3 regions of the Bacillus sp. EB V-12 genome follow, and region 3 is predicted to be linked to each of the others. Evidence: riboswitches for the same ligand, from Rfam matches in the RefSeq annotation. Region 3 holds a riboswitch; each other region holds the start of a gene.

Region 1 (6,157 bases), on a different contig from region 3:
ACTTACTAGTAATGATTAAATCATGACTATCATTATATAGTTTCAAAATACCAGTCATATTCGAATAAGGTAAAGGTAAGGCGATATTCATATATGTCTCATTCTTATTTGTATGCTTTGAATAAAGAGCTACAAAAATAGATTCACCTGCTTCATTTTTCCTTATCCAAGCCCTTACATTCTCTCTTCCATCTTTCTCATCTATTACACTAATGATAGAGCCATGCATCGTTTCCCAATTGCCGCCCATCCCTAAATGTATTTGTTCTACACGCTTACTCATTTTCTCATAGCAAAGTGCGAACGGACGGAACCAACGAGTCCATTTAATATTCGATTGCAATTCATACTCTGCTGTATTTTCATAAAAATGAATCATACTTAAAGGAACCTTCGTCACATCAAATGCCTCACTATGAAAGTCATTTACTTTATCGACTAAACCGTTGTATTCCTTACTGTCTACTAAATTGCTGCTATATAAATAAGCCTCACCAATTGCCACATTTCCTCTTAACTTACTCATTGGTTTCCCATAGTATTTATAATTCGGAACACTCTTTTCAATCACCCAGCCGATAAATGCCGGTAAAGCTACTCCAAGTCCATTGACAACACCATGAATCCAAACCATTTGAGCAATTGTAATCGTCATTACATGCTTCAAATTTCCGTATGAATATATAAGCGAGAACATAATTGTAACCATGAGTGTACTAGACGAAACGATTAGAAGAATCTTTGCACTGATAGCATTAAATTTTGCTCTCCAAACGTAAAATCCATACCCATAAATTGCACATAAATATAGGAACACTGCAAAAAATTCAAATATTCTTGAGTATGTAATTCCTATTGCAACTGTCATAGGTGAAATCATGATGATAAACATAATAGCATCATACACTTTACTTCTCTTTTCTCTTTTTCTCCCTATTAAACCAGCTGATAATGGCAATAGAAACGCCGAATAATGAAAATGTGCAGCTGTGAGTAAAACAATGTCAGAGCTAAAATGCATAATTGAAAGTTTTGCTACTGAAGCAGAAAACCAAAAACCACCTAAAAACAAATAAATAAACGCACTATCTATGGCGATCTCTTCTAACGGCTTCCATCCTCTTTCTAGCAATCTACTTACACCAAATAACGCAACAATTCCTGTATATACAAACCAAACTAGCGCAAATACATATTGATTTGTGACGAAAGCTAGCATTGCACAAATTGCTGCGATTGGATATAAAAATGATACGGATTTATAAAATAATAATTGCGATCCATCTCTTTTTCTTTTATCAATAATACAAAGTGACATTGGTATAAATAATAAAACAGATAATAATATAATTGCTTCAACAGGATTTATATTTGACCACTCACATATTAGAAAAATAACATAACAAGCAAGCCCAAATATTATATTTTTCATATCGTTTATTCCCTTTCCACAAATGTTCCCTTATATGAAAAAAGCGAACCAATTAACGGGTTTCGTACTTGTACATGAATTCGAAAACACTGAAGTGTTTCATCATAACTTTCAACAATTTTTGCCTCACCATACAAAAATTTTGGTAACGGCATTTTTCTTCCAAACATATAAAACCATTGTTTCTTTGAAGAAATATGCATTGCCCCTAACTCATCGATATGAAAATGCAGTGTAGAAACGAGTAAATGTGGTTCACCAAAATAATCTACAATTTCATTTTCGTTTTCATCCAATTGCATAACTGCATTAAAATATCTTTTCTTATTATGGAAATAAAAAGTACGGTTCCACCTTACTAATTCTCGTCCATATTCATCTCGCTCAGCTATGTTTTGTATCGTAAATGGAATTTCCTCTCCTCGTTCCGAGAAAAACATTCGAAACTTCGATGTAATTTTCAATATAAATTTCACGAAAAAAGAGCCACCGTAAATTTCATCCATCTTTCCTTCCCCTGTAAAACTATTCTCTTCTGTAATCGCATAACGCTTCTGCAATTCAGGATGAAGATTTTTATAGGTATCCCCTAATAATCGTTCATACATATTAGCCATACACTTATCCCTTTCTCGCCCTCTTGCAATTTTTCGCGCTTGGTAAATCGAAACTATTTATATAACCGACAATTGATAACCCCATTAGAAGAACATTTAATGTAATCGGATTAAACGGCCCTGTAAAGCTTGCAATATTCGTAAATCCTGCTGCTAACGTTAAAACTAGTAATACAATAATATGCAGTATAAATAATTTTCGTTTTATTATTGGCAACAGCCATACGACACCGAAAATTATTTCTAACATCCCAATTATTTTAAGTATACATATACTACTTTCATTTGAACCGATTAATACAGAAAGCATCTTTACTTCTTCTAAATGAGTAAACAGTAGTTTTGGCACTATCCCTTGATATATCCATACAAAAGCAAATAAAAAACATACGAGCCAATACGTCATTGTTCTTCTAATTAGTAACCTAGGATGAAGCCCCTTTTCTAACCATAATTTTAAGGCATCAAAACTCCAAGCAGTCGCCCAACCTAATAACGGCCGAAACATATAGCAATCTATTACATTCCCTACACGACCAAATCTTGTATCATAATCATATTGTGTCTTAAAATGGATGTATTCTTTATTTGGCGTATACTTCCAATAACCACGTCCTATTTGAATAAGAGATAATGTATTATCCGTCCAAAATTTTAAAGAAGAAATTCTTTCACCAGTTTCTTTTCTTATTTCACCTATTGATTCCCCTTCTCCAGCTATTTCAAGCCCAAATCCAATCTTTGTTTTATACAAAAACTTCTGTGGTTCTCCTTCTTTTTTCTCTAAATACGAAATTTCAGTAAAGCGAGCATCCCACTCTGTATGTATATGTGGTTCTTGCGTATATTCCCATAATTTTTCCATCGTCGTGTTCATTTTTGTCGCAACATAAATAGGCTGTTTCCTTTTCATTCTCCCCACCTCCTATGCACTATAAGTTTAATGTACATGCAATGAATTTATTTTGCTACATTTTTCACAAACTTCCCCAAAAAAGAAAGAATTTTTAAAATGTATATAAAACACTTGATTCCCCGAAAAATTTAAATTATTATAAAACAAATGTTACCAACAACTTCATAAATCAAACACTCTCGCCTAAAACGTGAGATAGAGGTTGCGATACTTATGAGTATTCTAATGGAGACACAGAGATGTCTATGAAGTTAGATAAAAGGAAGTATTGCCGAAATTGATAAATTTCTCTGCATTTATCAATTGGGGCTGTTTTCGAATAGAAACAGAACTGTCATATGTACAAACGTGTACGTATGAAGAGCTATCTACAAAAAAGAGATATCATTTTTTATGATATTCCTTTTTTGGCGGTTTTTTTATTAGCTCCGTTTTCTGTTTCCCTTTTCCTGTAACAGCACCATCCTCACTTATTTGAGATGGTGTTTTTTGTTTGTCTTTCTGGTAACTACAGGAGTATTGGGATTTATATATTTCCTAATCTATTCTTAAAAATAGACGAAAGAAGGAATCTGTAATGGAAACAATTGTTCAAAAATTCGGTGGCACTTCTGTCGGAAGCGTCGAACGCATTCAACATGTAGCAAATTTAATTATTGAAGAATATGAACGAGGTCATAGCATTGTCTCTGTCGTTTCAGCAATGGGAAAAAGCACAGATGAACTTGTCGCACTCGCTAACGCTATCACAGAAAATCCAAGTAAACGTGAAATGGATATGCTTCTATCTACAGGAGAACAAGTAACTATTTCATTATTAACAATGGCACTGCAAGCAAAAGGCTATCATGCAATTTCATTAACAGGGTGGCAAGCAGGTATTACGACAGAATCTGTACATAGTAGTGCACGGATTACTGACATTCATACAGATCGTATTCAATCTTATCTTGCTGAAGGTACGATTGTTATTGTAGCTGGTTTCCAAGGAGTCAGTGAAGATTTTGAAATTACAACGCTTGGACGAGGCGGTTCTGATACAACTGCTGTCGCATTAGCTGCTGCACTAAACGCAAAAAAATGTGATATTTACACAGATGTGACCGGCGTATATACGACGGATCCACGAGTTGTAAAAGATGCTTATAAATTAGATGAAATTTCTTATGACGAAATGTTAGAACTTGCAAACCTCGGTGCTGGTGTATTACACCCGCGTGCTGTTGAGTTTGCTAAAAATCATAATGTCATTTTAGAAGTTCGCTCAAGTATGGAACAAGAAAACGGAACAATTGTAAAAGGAGAATGTAACATGGAACAACAATCAATCGTTAAAGGTATTGCATTTGAAGATAATATTACACGCATCACAGTGAAAGGATTAGAACAAGGTTCACTTTCAACTGTTTTCTCTACATTAGCAGCGGCACATATTAATGTAGATATCATCATTCAAAGTATTACAAATGAAGGAACTGTTCATCTCTCCTTCTCCATCCATTCTAATGATTTAAGAGAAACATTAGAAGTATTGGAACAAAATCAAGAGGCACTTCACTATGAAGCAGTAGAATATGAAAATCATTTAGCAAAAGTATCAATCGTAGGATCTGGCATGGTATCTAACCCAGGTGTCGCTGCAAATATGTTCACTACTTTAAAAGAAGAAGATATTCATATTAAAATGGTAAGTACATCAGAAATTAAAGTGTCTGTCGTTATTGACCGCCTTCATTTAGTAACAGGCGTTGAGGCGCTGCATCAATCATTTATGGCGAAAATTGAGCCTTTCGTGCAAATGAGCTAATTTGATATGTTTAGTAACGCTTATAAAAAAAACATATCAATCTACTTCCTTCCTATTAAATAAAAAGCTATTCGTTAACAAGATGCTATATGATATATTAAAAAACACCTTGTCACATTTTCCTATACTGTGACAAGGTGTTTTTGACTGAAAGGAATTTGTAACTACTTAGTAGTATAATTATGAGGATAATTAAATAATAAACTTTTATACATAAGGAGATAAGACTATGGCAAAAAACAAATTACTACGAATGGACAATGTCAGCATCGTTGTAGAATCCCTTGATAACGCAATCTCTTTCTTTGAGGAGATTGGCTTGAATCTCGAAGGTCGAGCAAATGTCGAAGGTGAATGGGCTGGTCGCGTAACTGGACTCGGTTCTCAGTGCGTAGAAATCGCTATGATGGTCACTCCAGATGGCCACAGCCGAATTGAACTTTCGCGATTTCTCACCCCTCCTACTATAGCAGATCACCGAACAGCTCCTGTAAACGCCCTCGGTTATCTACGCGTCATGTTCACTGTCGAGGATATTGACGAAATGGTATCGAGACTCACTAAGCATGGTGCAGAGCTCGTTGGCGAAGTAGTTCAGTACGAGAACTCGTATCGTCTCTGCTACATTCGTGGAGTCGAAGGAATTTTAATCGGTTTAGCAGAAGAACTCGGTAATAAATAAGTAATGTTTTATAAAAAAGAGGGAATAGCTCTATATTTAAGCTATTCCCTTACTTCTATTAAAACAGATGAATGTTTTCTTTCTTGCAAGCTTCACGTAAATCGTCAGGCCATACAGAAGATTGAACTTCACCGATATGTGCTTTACGTAAGAAGTACATGCACATTCTTGATTGTCCAATGCCACCGCCGATTGTTAATGGTAGTACGTCTTCTAGTATACCTTTATGGAAATCATACTCACGTTTGAAGTCTTCACCAGTTTTCGTTAACTGCTCATCAAGTGATTTACTATCAACACGAATTCCCATTGATGATAACTCAAATGAAGATTGTAGTACTGGGTGCCAGAATAAAATGTCACCGTTTAATTTCCAATCGTCATAATCAGCTGCGCGTCCGTCATGCTTTTCACCTGAACGAAGTGCATCACCAATTCCGATAATGAAGACTGCACCGTGTTCTTTTGCAATTGCATGTTCACGATCTTTCGGTGTTAATTCTGGATATTTATCTTCTAATTCTTGAGAAGTAACGAAAACAATTTCTTCCGGTAAATACTTTCCAAGGAACGGATATTTTTCAAATAAGTGATCTTCTAAATCTTTGAATATTCCATAAATTGTTTGTACGGTTTTTTGTAAGTATTCAACAGTACGCCATTCTTTTTGAACGATTTTTTCCCAATCCCATTGGTCAACATA
Region 2 (6,157 bases), on a different contig from region 3:
TTACGAGCGACCGCATTCGCTACTGTAGATTTACCCGAAGCTGATAAACCAGTAAACCAAATTACAAAACTATGATGTCCATTCTTCACTCTTCTCTCATCTTTTGAAACCGAAGCTGTATGCCAAGTAATATTCGTATCCATCTCGTTCTCTCCCTATTCTGTTACTACTTCTTTTTTCAAGCCTTTAATTAGCACTTCCACTACTTCTTTACGACTAAATGTACTTGGCGGAATCTCACCGTTTCTTAATAATTCTCTTACTTTCGTACCCGATAAAATAACATGATCTTCTTTTCCGTGCGGACATGTTTTCGTTGAAGCCATCGCTTCACATTTCGTGCAGTAAAAACTATGCTCAAAGAATAGTGGTGTAATTCCTAACTCTTCTATCGTAAAATTTGTGAAGATTTCTTGCGCTTCATACGTTCCGTAATAATCTCCTACTCCAGCATGATCACGCCCTACTATAAAGTGGGTACATCCAAAATTCTTTCTTACTAACGCATGAAATATCGCTTCCCTTGGTCCTGCGTAACGCATGGCAGCAGGAAATACACTTAAAAAGACACGATTTTTCGGATAATAGTTTTGAAGAAGTACTTCATAGCTTTCCATTCTTACATCAGCAGGAATATCATCCGATTTCGTTTCTCCAACGAGCGGATTTAAAAAGAGACCATCTACAATTTCAAGAGCAGATTTTTGAATATACTCATGGGCACGATGTACCGGGTTTCTCGTTTGAAATCCGACCACTGTTTTCCACCCACGTTTTTTAAATGCTTCCCTCGTTTCAATTGGGTCTAAATGATAAAAAGGAAATTGATTATTTTCAAAGCGTTTTGTTAGAATAATAGTTCCTCCAACGTAAACGTTTGGTCGTTCATATAATTTTTTCACTCCTGGATGAGCCTCATCCGTTGTTTTATATACAAGTAACGCTTCTTTTTCTTTATCTGGTACAAAAATATCTTCTATTTGAATGACACCGTATATATTTCCATTGTTGACAAGCTTTACTTCCTCTCCAGCCTTCAGGCTTTCTGCGACTTTTTCTGTTACCGGTAATGTAATCGGTATACTCCACACACTACCATTTGCTAAACGAAGCGTTTCTACAACAGAATCATAATCTTCCTTCCCTAAAAAACCAGTAAGGGGGCTATATCCACCTGTCGCCAATAGTTCTAAATCACTTAACGCAATATTGTCTAATTTAATCTCTTTTTCAATTTGTGATACGTCATATGTCTCATCTATACGGTTTACTAATTCGTTTACTATGCTCATTTTTCTATATCCTCTCTTCGCTTTATTTCAAGATTCATCTTATTGGTAATGAAGACCACATTCAGTTTTCACTTTTCCAGCCCATCTACCATCTCTTGAATCGCCACCATCCCCTACAGGTAACGTACATTTCTCACACCCAATACTTGGATAGCCAACATCATGCAACGGGTTATACGGCAAGCTATGTTTGTATACATATCGCCAAACTTCTTTCCACGTCCAATGAATGAGTGGACAAACTTTAATAGATTGAAAACGATGATCTTGATTTATAAACTTTGTATGCTTACGTGTTTCTGATTGTTCCCTTCTTAAGCCCGATATCCATGCTTTTTCCACGACTAATGATTTTTCTAAAGGTAAAATTTTTCTAATCTTACAACAAAGATTCGGATTGCTCTCCCACAGTTTTTCACCATGCAACTTCGCCTGTTCATCAAGTGTAAGTTCTGGCTGTTTTTCTATAATATTCAATGAAGGAAATCGTTCCCGCACTTTTCGAATTAATTCATACGTTTCTTGAAAATGAACATTTGTATCCAAAAATACAACTTTAGCAGATGGATTTACTTGGTTTATAATGTGCAGCAATACCATACCTTCCACCCCAAAGCTACATGCGTAGACAACCTCATCTTTATATTCTTTATAAGCCCAATTTAATACTGATAACGCACCTTTTGTTTCATCTTCTTCCGAAAACGAAACAACATTTTCTTCCCACGTTTCATACGTCAACATGTTTTTTCCCCCTGTAAAAGCAAAAAGACGGTTTTAACCTAATGAAAATAGGTTAAAACCGCCTCTAGTTTTTCTAGTCAGCGCTTTTCACTTTAAACGTACTTTTTCACTTTTCTCTAACTGAATTACTTTTCCATCTTGCACAACAATTGTAATTGAACCATATTTCATATCAGCAAGCATCGCTTCAATCTTCTCGGATACTTCATCAAAATGTTCCCGTACACTCACGCGAACAGCCCCCCTTTTTATTCATAAAAAAAATCTTTCCCATTTCGAAAAGACTGTTCGGTAATATATTTTACCTTATCTTTCAAAATGGATCCCATTTTGCTGGATTTAGCACCTTGCTTTCTATAAGCAGGTTGCCGAGCTTCTTCGGGCCAGTTCCCTCCGCTTCTCTTGATAAGCTTTGTATTTGTATTTTATCACAATTCTGATTTTTTTCAATCCTAGTTTTCCGATATATTTTAATTATTTTATTTTATAAAAAAGGAATTGTCCATTCGAACAACTCCTTTTCCTATTTAGACAAGCTCTTTAATACGTATGCGATCGTTCCCAATAATATTTTCATATGTTTCGCGTTCCACAACTACTTGCGATGTTCCGCCTTTTGCAAAGACAACGGCTGGTCTTCGAATCCGATTGTAATTATTCGCCATCGAGTACCCGTATGCTCCTGTACAGGAAACTGCTAGTAAATCAGAAGCAGCGACTTTCGGTAAATGAATATCCCAAATCAACATATCTCCACTCTCACAGCATTTCCCAGCAATCGAAACGAGTTCCTCATTCTCATCATTCCCTCGATTCGCTAACATCGCTTCATAACGCGCACTATATAAAGCAGGTCTTAAATTATCTGTCATTCCACCATCGACTGATACATATTTCCGAATACCAGGAATATCTTTCACAGATCCAACTGTATAAATTGTTGTCCCAGCATCACCTACAATGCTACGGCCTGGCTCAATCCATATTTCTGGCAATGGATATTCACATACAGTAAATTGTTCTCTCACTGCACTTGTTACAGCTCGCACATATGTCTCAAGAGTTAATGGTGTATCTGACTCTGTGTAACGTATTCCAAATCCCCCGCCTACATTTAACACTTTTACTACATAGTTTGTTTGCTCTCTCACTTCTTCTAAAAATTGGCGAAGAACTTCAATTGCTCGAACAAAACCAGCTGTTTCAAATATTTGCGACCCAATATGTGAATGGATCCCTAGCACATTATAATTTGATTTTTGTAAAGCAAATCCAATTGCCTGCATCGCTTGACCGTTTGAAACACCAAATCCAAATTTCGAATCATCTTGACCTGTTGTAATATATTCATGTGTGTGCGCCTCTACTCCAGGCGTTACACGAATTAATATGTTCACAAATTTCCCATGTTGCATCGCTAAATCGTGTAAAACTTCTAATTCAAAGAAATTATCTACGACAAAACAACCGATATTCGCCTGAAGAGCCATCACTATTTCTTCTTCTGTTTTATTATTTCCATGAAAATGAATACGTGATGCCGGAAATCCTGCTTGGAGCGCAGTATATAATTCTCCCCCAGAAACAACGTCTAATGACATACTCTCTTCACGAGCTACTCGGCACATCTCCATGCACAAGAACGCCTTGCTTGCATATGCTACTTGATAAGAGAAACCACTTTCTTTAAAAGCACGATGAAATGCTCGGCATTTTCCTCGAATAGACTCTTCATCGTATACATAAAGTGGTGTTCCGTATTGCTTTGCTAGCTGCGTCGTATCGCACCCTCCAATTTCTAAGTGTCCTTGCCCATTAATTCGGCTTGTGCCGTGTAAATACATTTTAATTCCTCCCTTATTTCCTCTAAAACTCATAACCCCAATCTTCTATTCATTGCAGCACGCTTTTAGATAGACAAAAAACGCGCGGAACAATGTTCACACGCGTTTCTTATTAGGAAAAATATATATTGAAAAAATAAACGAGTTGTTATCTCCTCAAAATAAGAAACCGCATCAACATCTCCAAATAGCTCTCCATAAAATAAATCTTATGACAGTACTACATTTATTCAATGCAGTCCCAATATATGAATAAGATGGTTATTCTTATATTTCGGCAATAGTCCCTTTCAACCTATGATCACAGATTCCATTAAATCTCCCATAGCTTACTCTTTCCTATCGCGGCCTCTACCTTTGAGAGTAGATGAGGTAAGTCTATTTAATTTTCAAACATCTAATTGTTGCTATTAACAATACCAAAGGACCATTTTATTTGTCAAACAATTTTTTATATTGTTTTTTTACAGTTTAGTTTCGTATCATTTGGTAAGCGCTTTACTGAAATCTTTGTCACTTCCCATTCGCCTTCTTCGTTATTAAATGTAATCGTTACCTTCTCAAATGGTGGAGCAATTTTCCCAGCAACACGTTCATACTTTGTCACTTCAATACTTGCTTGAAATAAATATGTACCGCTATACACTTTTTTTAAACTAATAATTTTAGGACATTGATAAGGTTTCAAACTTCCATATTGTTTTTCAATTGCTTTATTTATTTTTGGAAATAAAACAGAATAAAGTGCATCTTCCATAAGAGGTGCATCATATTGGGCTACCGACACACTCGGTGAAGTAAAAAGTATAACACTACTGCATGCTATAAAATATAATAATTTTCGCATTATAACCTCCGTATAATCACGCGATTCTTTCTGCGTACGATAATTATCATACATAGAAATTCTGTTTTATTGTCTCCCACCACTCTTTTTCTACTCGATTATTATAAAAAAGCCCACAACCTTCTTTTATTTTCGTATAATGATACTCATAGTATAATAATCATAATAACAAAGGACTGTTCGTATATATAAAATGAGTCGTTAAGCAAACTGACTCACAAGAACTGTCATGCTTTTTAGGAGAGGAGTATATTATGCTACAACATCTGTTTCCAAAACTGCGATTTGCACTCGTTGCAGTCGTTTTACTATGGATTAAAACATATATTGTGTACAAGCTAGCATTTGATATTAAAATTGATAATTTCTTTGAAGAATTCATGCTTTTTATCAATCCACTAGCTGCGTTACTTTTATTTTTCGGCTTAGCTTTACTTGCATCTAAGCACCGAAACCGAATTATAATTGGAATCAGTTTTATACTGTCATTTATTTTATTTGGAAACGCAATGTTTTATGGGTTCTATAACGATTTCGTTACTTTCCCGGTTTTATTCCAAACAAACAATATGGCTGATTTAGGGACAAGTATAAAAGAACTCTTTACGTACAAAACATTACTTTTATTTGCAGATGCAATTATTTTAATGTTTATTTCACGTAAATTCCCATCATTTGGCGACAAAACACCACTTTCCCGCTCAGAGAAGCGAACTTTCTTTAGCGGTGTAACAGCTTTATTAGCACTACAAATTGTTGTATCAGTTATTTATAAACCACAAATGTTCTCGCGCTCATTTGACCGTCAAACTGTCGTGAAGAATTTAGGTTTATACACATACCATCTATTTGATATTACGCTTCAATCCAAGTCTTCAGCTGAGCGTGTATTTGCAAGTGGGGATGGGTTTTCTGAAATTAAAAACTATACAGACTCAAAAGACAAACAAGTTGATAAAAACTTATTTGGAGCTGCAAAAGGTAAAAATGTAATTTTAATTTCAATGGAATCTACACAAAACTTTGTTATTAATAAAAAAATAAATGGAAAAGAAATTACACCATTTTTAAATGAATTTATTAAGGATAGTTTCTATTTCGATAACTTCTATCATCAAACTGGACAAGGCAAAACTTCTGATGCTGAATTTATCGTTGAAAACTCACTTTATCCGCTAGATCGTGGTTCTGTATTCTTTACTCATGCAACAAATGAATACACAGCGACACCAGAACAATTAAAGAAATACGGATATTCTTCTGCCGTCTTCCATTCAAACGATAAAACGTTTTGGAATCGGGATGTAATGTATCCTGCGCTTGGATATGATCGTTATTTTAATTTAAATGATTACGCAGGAACGGAGCAAATGTCTGTCGGTTGGGGATTAAAAGATAAAGAGTTCTTTGAACAATCTATTCCAAAGTTA
Region 3 (6,157 bases):
CTTAAACCATTCCAAGTACCCCAATTCGTATGCTCTCCGCCTAATACAGTATGAAATCCAAGTTCCTGCATTTGTTTTGCCGCTTCCTCCGGTGTACCATGAACTGCGTGAACAAGATGATCAAATCGTAACATGTCTTTCTCCCCTTTCTCTCCATCCTTTTATTGTATATTTTATTTTTATTTCATTCAATTCAAAAACTTTAAAACCTAGTTGATTTATACGATTAATATGTATTATAATGAAACAAATTTAATTATTGCTGATTGGAAAAACCAAAGGCACTTTTCTCATACGGGAAAAGTGTCTTTTTCATTTATTATTACAGGGGGATTATTTATGCAGAAATTAATTGTCTTTGCTATTATTGGATTTTTCGCTCAACTGATCGATGGAGCACTCGGAATGGCGTATGGGGTAACGTCTACTTCACTATTATTAATGTTTGGTATTGCACCGGCTGTAGCTTCCGCATCGGTTCATTTAGCTGAAGTCGTTACAACTGCAGCTTCTGGCGCATCTCATATCAAATTTGGAAACGTTGATAAATATACAGTTTCCAGGCTTACATTACCTGGGGCAATCGGCGCATTTGTTGGGGCATGTTTTTTAAGTAATTTGCCTGGAGATGTAATCAAACCGTACATTTCCGTATTTTTATTTACTTTAGGGGTTTATATTTTATTACGATTCATCATTCAAAAACAAATTGTCACTTCAAATAAGCGTATGTCTGCAAAACAACTTGTGCCGCTTGGTTTATTCGCTGGATTCGTTGATTCAACTGGTGGCGGTGGTTGGGGGCCGATTACGACACCTGTTCTTCTAGCAAGAGGAAATGAAGCTAGAAAAGTTATTGGATCTGTAGATACGAGTGAATTTCCTGTTTCACTCGCTGCAACAATCGGCTTCTTCATCTCACTTGGCTGGGAACAAGTAAGCTGGGTTTGGGTATTTTCTCTCATGCTCGGTGGTATCGTAGCGGCACCAATCGCGGCATGGCTAGTTCGCATCGTTCCTTCTCATTTACTTGGCGTATTAGTTGGTGGTCTTATTATCTTTACAAACATTCGTACACTGCTTACTACATTTAAAGTGGATCCAACTATTATTTCACTTTCTTACGTTGCAGTTGGTCTTGTCGTTATTATTTCTATTTTCATTGCTGTTCGTAATCATTCCAATCGTCCTAATACGTCAACGGCTGAGTATCCGAATGATCAGAAGCAAATGCTACCATAACTATAAAAAATACCGCTCAATTTAGAGCGGTATTTTTTATTTTTCTATTTTCCAATTAATCATCATTTCTGTAGCATTTACTCTCTTCATATGTAACTTTTCTAAAACACGCATCGAACTATAATTATCTAGAAGTGTCTCTGCAATTATTGTTTCTACCTCACCTGTTTTGAAAGCCCAATCGATTAGTTCTTTTACAGCTTCTGTTGCATAGCCCTGATTCCAATATTTCTCAATGAATCCATAGCCAATTTCTACTGTTTGATCCTCGTTTGGTTTCCCTTTAAACCCAATATCACCTAAAACGCTATCATCTTCTTTTCGAAGAACATACCACGCCCCCCATGGTAATAAAGTTGCATCTTGTTTTACATTCTTTACATGCCCTACAATATGCGGGCCGCTATTGTATCCTTGCTCGTTAGCGACTTGAATCCTCTCTTCTGTACACGGCACTATATAGAGCCTTTCTGTTTCTAATTTCATTTTGATTTCCCCTTTTTGCTTAAACGTTACTCTAATTATAACAAATAATATGACTTTATTATGAATGTCGAATTATATTTTTCTGAATTTTCTTTTAATTTAGAGGGTTTTTCAATATTTTTTGCGAAACATTTGTATAACAATTTTTTCTTTGCTTATTGCTACATAATAGTAGGTTCGGGTGGAGTTTTGCAAGCGTTTCCTATACAATAACCGATATTTTTTGACTTTTCCTAACAAAATATCTTGCAATATATTCAGAAAGTCATTACAATTGCCATATATTAAAAATCTTAGCAATATATCAAATCCTCATCAATCCGATGAGGTAGAGGTTGCGACTTTTAAGAGTACGACGGACGAGACACAGAGAATGTCACCGACTCCGTTTGAAAGGAAAAGTTGCCGAAGTTTATATTTCTTCTCTGGAAATATGGGCTGGGGCTGTCTCCGAAAGGAACAGAACTGTCACGTTTACAAAATTACCGTGTAAACGTGGGGTGCTATCTTAACGGAAGGGTATGATGGGGTGGTTATTTGTGAAACGTTCCGCCAAATTCCTTTGGCGGTTTTTTGTATTTTTCTCCCCCGCTCCTTCCTAACCTACAAGAAAAGGAGTGTTGAACATGAATAGCGCAACAAATCAATCTACCTCTAAAACGCAAACTACACAAGGACAAGGTGAATTAAAACGCGGATTAAAATCTCGTCACCTTACGATGATTTCTCTCGGCGGTACAATTGGTACCGGACTATTTCTTGCCAGCGGTGGTGTCATCCATTCAGCTGGACCTGGTGGTGCATTAATTGCATACGCCGCAATTGGAATTATGGTTTACTTTTTAATGACAAGCTTAGCTGAACTCGCAGCTTACATGCCTGTTACTGGATCTTTTAGTACGTACGCAACAAAATTTGTTGATCCATCACTTGGCTTTGCACTTGGATGGAACTATTGGTATAACTGGGCAATTACGATTGCTGCTGAACTAGCTGCTGTAACATTAATTATGAAATTTTGGTTCCCAGATACCCCTTCTCTTATTTGGAGCGGATTATGTTTAGCTATTATTTTCCTTTTAAACTACTTATCTGTTAAAGGGTTTGGTGAATCTGAATATTGGTTCGCACTTATTAAAGTAGTTACGATTATTATCTTTTTAATTGTTGGTTTCATGATGATTTTTGGAATTATGGGCGGCGAAACGGTTGGCTTCAAAAACTTCACTGTTGCAGATGCACCATTTAACGGCGGTATCATGGCAATTATCGGTGTGTTTATGGCAGCTGGTTTCTCATTCCAAGGTACTGAACTATTAGGAGTAGCTGCTGGTGAAACATCTGATCCAGAACGTAATATCCCAAAAGCAATTCGTTCAATCTTTTGGCGTATTCTTTTATTCTATATCCTTGCGATTCTCGTTATCGGTTTATTAATTCCTTATACAACTGAAAGTCTTGCTGCAAGTGATGTAACAGTAAGTCCATTTACACTTATTTTCGAAAAAGCGGGCGTTGCCTTTGCTGCTTCTGTTATGAACGCTGTTATTTTAACGGCAGTACTATCTGCTGGTAACTCTGGTATGTATGCATCAACTCGTATGCTTTGGGATTTAGCTCGCCAAGGGAAGGCACCAAAGTTTCTTGGTAAATTAGATAGCCGCGGTGTACCTGTTAACGCATTAATCGTAACATCGATTGTCGGTAGTATTGCTTTCATTGCTTCTTTATTCGGTGACGGTGTTGTATACATTTGGTTATTAAATGCATCAGGAATGTCTGGCTTTATCGCTTGGGTCGGCATTGCAATTAGTCATTACCGTTTCCGTAAAGCGTATATCGCACAAGGAAAAGATTTAAATGACTTACCATATAGAGCAAAATGGTTCCCCTTCGGTCCAATCTTTGCATTTACACTTTGTATCATCGTAATTTTAGGACAAAACTACGGGGCATTTATGGGTGAGTCAATCGACTGGAACGGTGTACTCGTTTCTTACATCGGTTTACCACTCTTCTTAGTACTATGGTTAGGTTATAAATTTACGAAAAAAACAAAAGTGATTCCACTTGATAAATGTGAACTAAAATAAAGTGAAACGAGCAAACAAATTTGTTTGCTCGTTTTTTGTTGCAAACCTCTTTGCTTCCCTATTGCTCCTGTTTTTGCCATAATAGAAGAAATATAAATAAAAGGTTGGGATACAATGAACATTCGCATTACTGATGAAGCAAAAGCAGCTATACATAGATTAGAACGTGAAGACAAAAAGATCATTCGCATTAGAGGAACAATGACAAACTCTTGTAGTATTTTCGTTGATGTCGATTTAATTTGGGATACATTTAACGCAGATGATGTTGTATATGAAGATGCGGAGCTTATCGTACAAATGGATTCATTTACGAAAGACTACACTGGTGATACAGTGAAGCTTGATTATAAGACGACAGGTTTTAGTATTACGACTCCGAGTGAGACTTTGGTTTATGGATTGTCGATTAAAAAATAAAAATCGTTTATCCGACCAATGAGGTGAAAAAATGGGTAAATATGTTCCGTTAAAATTTTTATTTAATGAAGAATTAGCCGAAAAAATAGCTGATTCTATTTGTAAACACGATCCTTATTTCTCTAAAAACATCTTTGTAGATTCTGTAGCTTGTAAAGTTGAAAATTTAGAGTTAAAACAGCGTATTGAAGTAATTGCAGATGAATTACACAATGCTTTACAAAAAGATTTTAATGCCGCAATACATATATTACTGAAGACATTAGGACCAGAAAATACAACAGAAGTAGGCACATTTACAAATGGATATATGTATATGCCTCTTGCAAAATACGTTGAAAAATATGGGCTTAACGATTTTAAAATCTCGTTCAATGCAATGTATGAAATAACGAAAAGGAATACTGCTGAATATGCCATTCGGCCTTTTCTTGAAACATATCATGAAGATACACTAGACATATTGCAACAGTGGATTCATGACGAAAACAGCCACATTAGAAGATTAGTTTCTGAAGGTACAAGACCAAGGCTTCCTTGGGCTAAAAAAATAGGAGCTCTAAAAGGTGATTTTAAGTACAATTTACAACTTCTTGAACCATTAATGAATGACCCTTCTAAATATGTTCAAAAATCTGTAGCCAATCATATTAACGATATTACGAAAGAAGATAAAGAACTCGTTTTTCAATGGTTACAGCAATTACGTGATAAACAGCATCCTATTAATCCTTGGATTATAAAACATGGACTAAGAACAGTAATAAAAAGTGGTACTTTACCAAAAAATTTTTCTTTTTAGGTATTTTAAACAAAACCGCTTATGCTTCAAAAATGAAGCATAAGCGGTTTTCCTTTTGAATACAGAAATAACAAACATAAAAAGTACTTTAAATTTCTTCTTTATATCATTATTTTACTAACTCTTCTATGTTATTACTTTCCTTAATTTTTTCGGATGATAGCCAGAGTGAATAACTTGTTCCATCCTTGTTCCTTAAATATATGTTAAATTCCTTATTATATAGTTCTTCTTTAAGAATAGTGACTACCTTTCTCAAATCATCTATTACATATGGATCATTTCTATATTTTATCTCACTGTCATTGAAAACTAATGTCAATTCATACTCTAGACAATTGCCGTCTTTCGGGTGTGGACAAGTAATATCCTCAATTTCAAAACGATCATTTTGAATTTCATTTAACCTTACGCCTACTTTTGTTTCAGTTTGAACCAAATATGTCCAATAACCGCTTACTGTGTTTTTCATTGTTAAAAGCAGTTCTTCTTTCGTTATAGCTTTTTGCACATTTTGAAAAGGCAAGCCTATAGATTCACCATTATAATCCTCAATTTCAAGTGTTGTTATCTTTCTATTACTCTTCTGAATGAATTGGATTAGAGCATATAAACGATCTAATTCTTTTGATTCAAATTGACTGTAATCAATCTTGTCACTCGTTTTTAAAGTTAATAATAACTTATCCGTTGGTTTCTCCTCTATATCATCATCCATTATATATTGAAAAACATTTTTATTTTCAGGTTCCACGTAACCTAATTTTTTAATTTCTTCTAGCATTGGTTTAAATTTCTTATATTCCTCATATGTTTTTTTTCCGTATTGATATTCATCACCTTTTATTCTTGAATATAAGAAGCCATCTACCTCTACTCTAAATTGAATATTTTTGTTATTTTTTGCTTGAACAGTATGATATGTATGCCCCATATTCCCTTCGTTTATAGCACCCCAATGTGTTACAATCACATCAATTCCGTGCTTTTTTTTCACATATTTTTTCACCTGATCGTCATCTTTATAATTACACCCACTTAAACATAAGAAATATAAGAAACATAACAATACTAACATTACATTTTTCATTCTTTTCATATAGCACCTTGCCCT

Evidence for each region. A riboswitch is a leader RNA that binds a small molecule or an ion and turns the genes downstream of it on or off. The one in region 3 is predicted to bind lysine.
Region 1: linked by a shared signal. The riboswitch ahead of ACZDYH_RS15170 (aspartate kinase) and the one ahead of ACZDYH_RS17245 (amino acid permease) in region 3 are both predicted to bind lysine.
Region 2: linked by a shared signal. The riboswitch ahead of lysA (diaminopimelate decarboxylase) and the one ahead of ACZDYH_RS17245 (amino acid permease) in region 3 are both predicted to bind lysine.

What each region holds. Positions count from the first base shown of each region.
Region 1 covers NZ_JBUXJL010000003.1:712,692-718,848, forward strand. Annotated here, with positions in the region: gene ACZDYH_RS15155 (YndJ family protein) at 1-1,432, opposite strand, end outside; gene ACZDYH_RS15160 (DUF4166 domain-containing protein) at 1,438-2,049, opposite strand; gene ACZDYH_RS15165 (DoxX-like family protein) at 2,054-2,962, opposite strand; lysine riboswitch at 3,154-3,340, shown strand; gene ACZDYH_RS15170 (aspartate kinase) at 3,543-4,772, shown strand; gene ACZDYH_RS15175 (VOC family protein) at 5,002-5,454, shown strand; gene asnA (aspartate--ammonia ligase) at 5,513-6,157, opposite strand, start outside.
Region 2 covers NZ_JBUXJL010000002.1:636,738-642,894, reverse strand. Annotated here, with positions in the region: gene cysC (adenylyl-sulfate kinase) at 1-143, opposite strand, end outside; gene sat (sulfate adenylyltransferase) at 156-1,292, opposite strand; gene ACZDYH_RS09940 (phosphoadenylyl-sulfate reductase) at 1,332-2,036, opposite strand; gene ACZDYH_RS09935 (YezD family protein) at 2,124-2,267, opposite strand; SAM riboswitch class I at 2,340-2,448, opposite strand; gene lysA (diaminopimelate decarboxylase) at 2,564-3,880, opposite strand; lysine riboswitch at 4,061-4,242, opposite strand; gene ACZDYH_RS09925 (DUF3888 domain-containing protein) at 4,332-4,727, opposite strand; gene ACZDYH_RS09920 (LTA synthase family protein) at 4,982-6,157, shown strand, end outside.
Region 3 covers NZ_JBUXJL010000004.1:374,553-380,709, forward strand. Annotated here, with positions in the region: gene ACZDYH_RS17230 (VOC family protein) at 1-134, opposite strand, end outside; gene ACZDYH_RS17235 (sulfite exporter TauE/SafE family protein) at 232-1,242, shown strand; gene ACZDYH_RS17240 (GNAT family N-acetyltransferase) at 1,279-1,728, opposite strand; lysine riboswitch at 2,050-2,242, shown strand; gene ACZDYH_RS17245 (amino acid permease) at 2,355-3,821, shown strand; gene ACZDYH_RS17250 (iron-sulfur cluster biosynthesis family protein) at 3,936-4,241, shown strand; gene ACZDYH_RS17255 (DNA alkylation repair protein) at 4,273-5,043, shown strand; gene ACZDYH_RS17260 (hypothetical protein) at 5,153-6,142, opposite strand.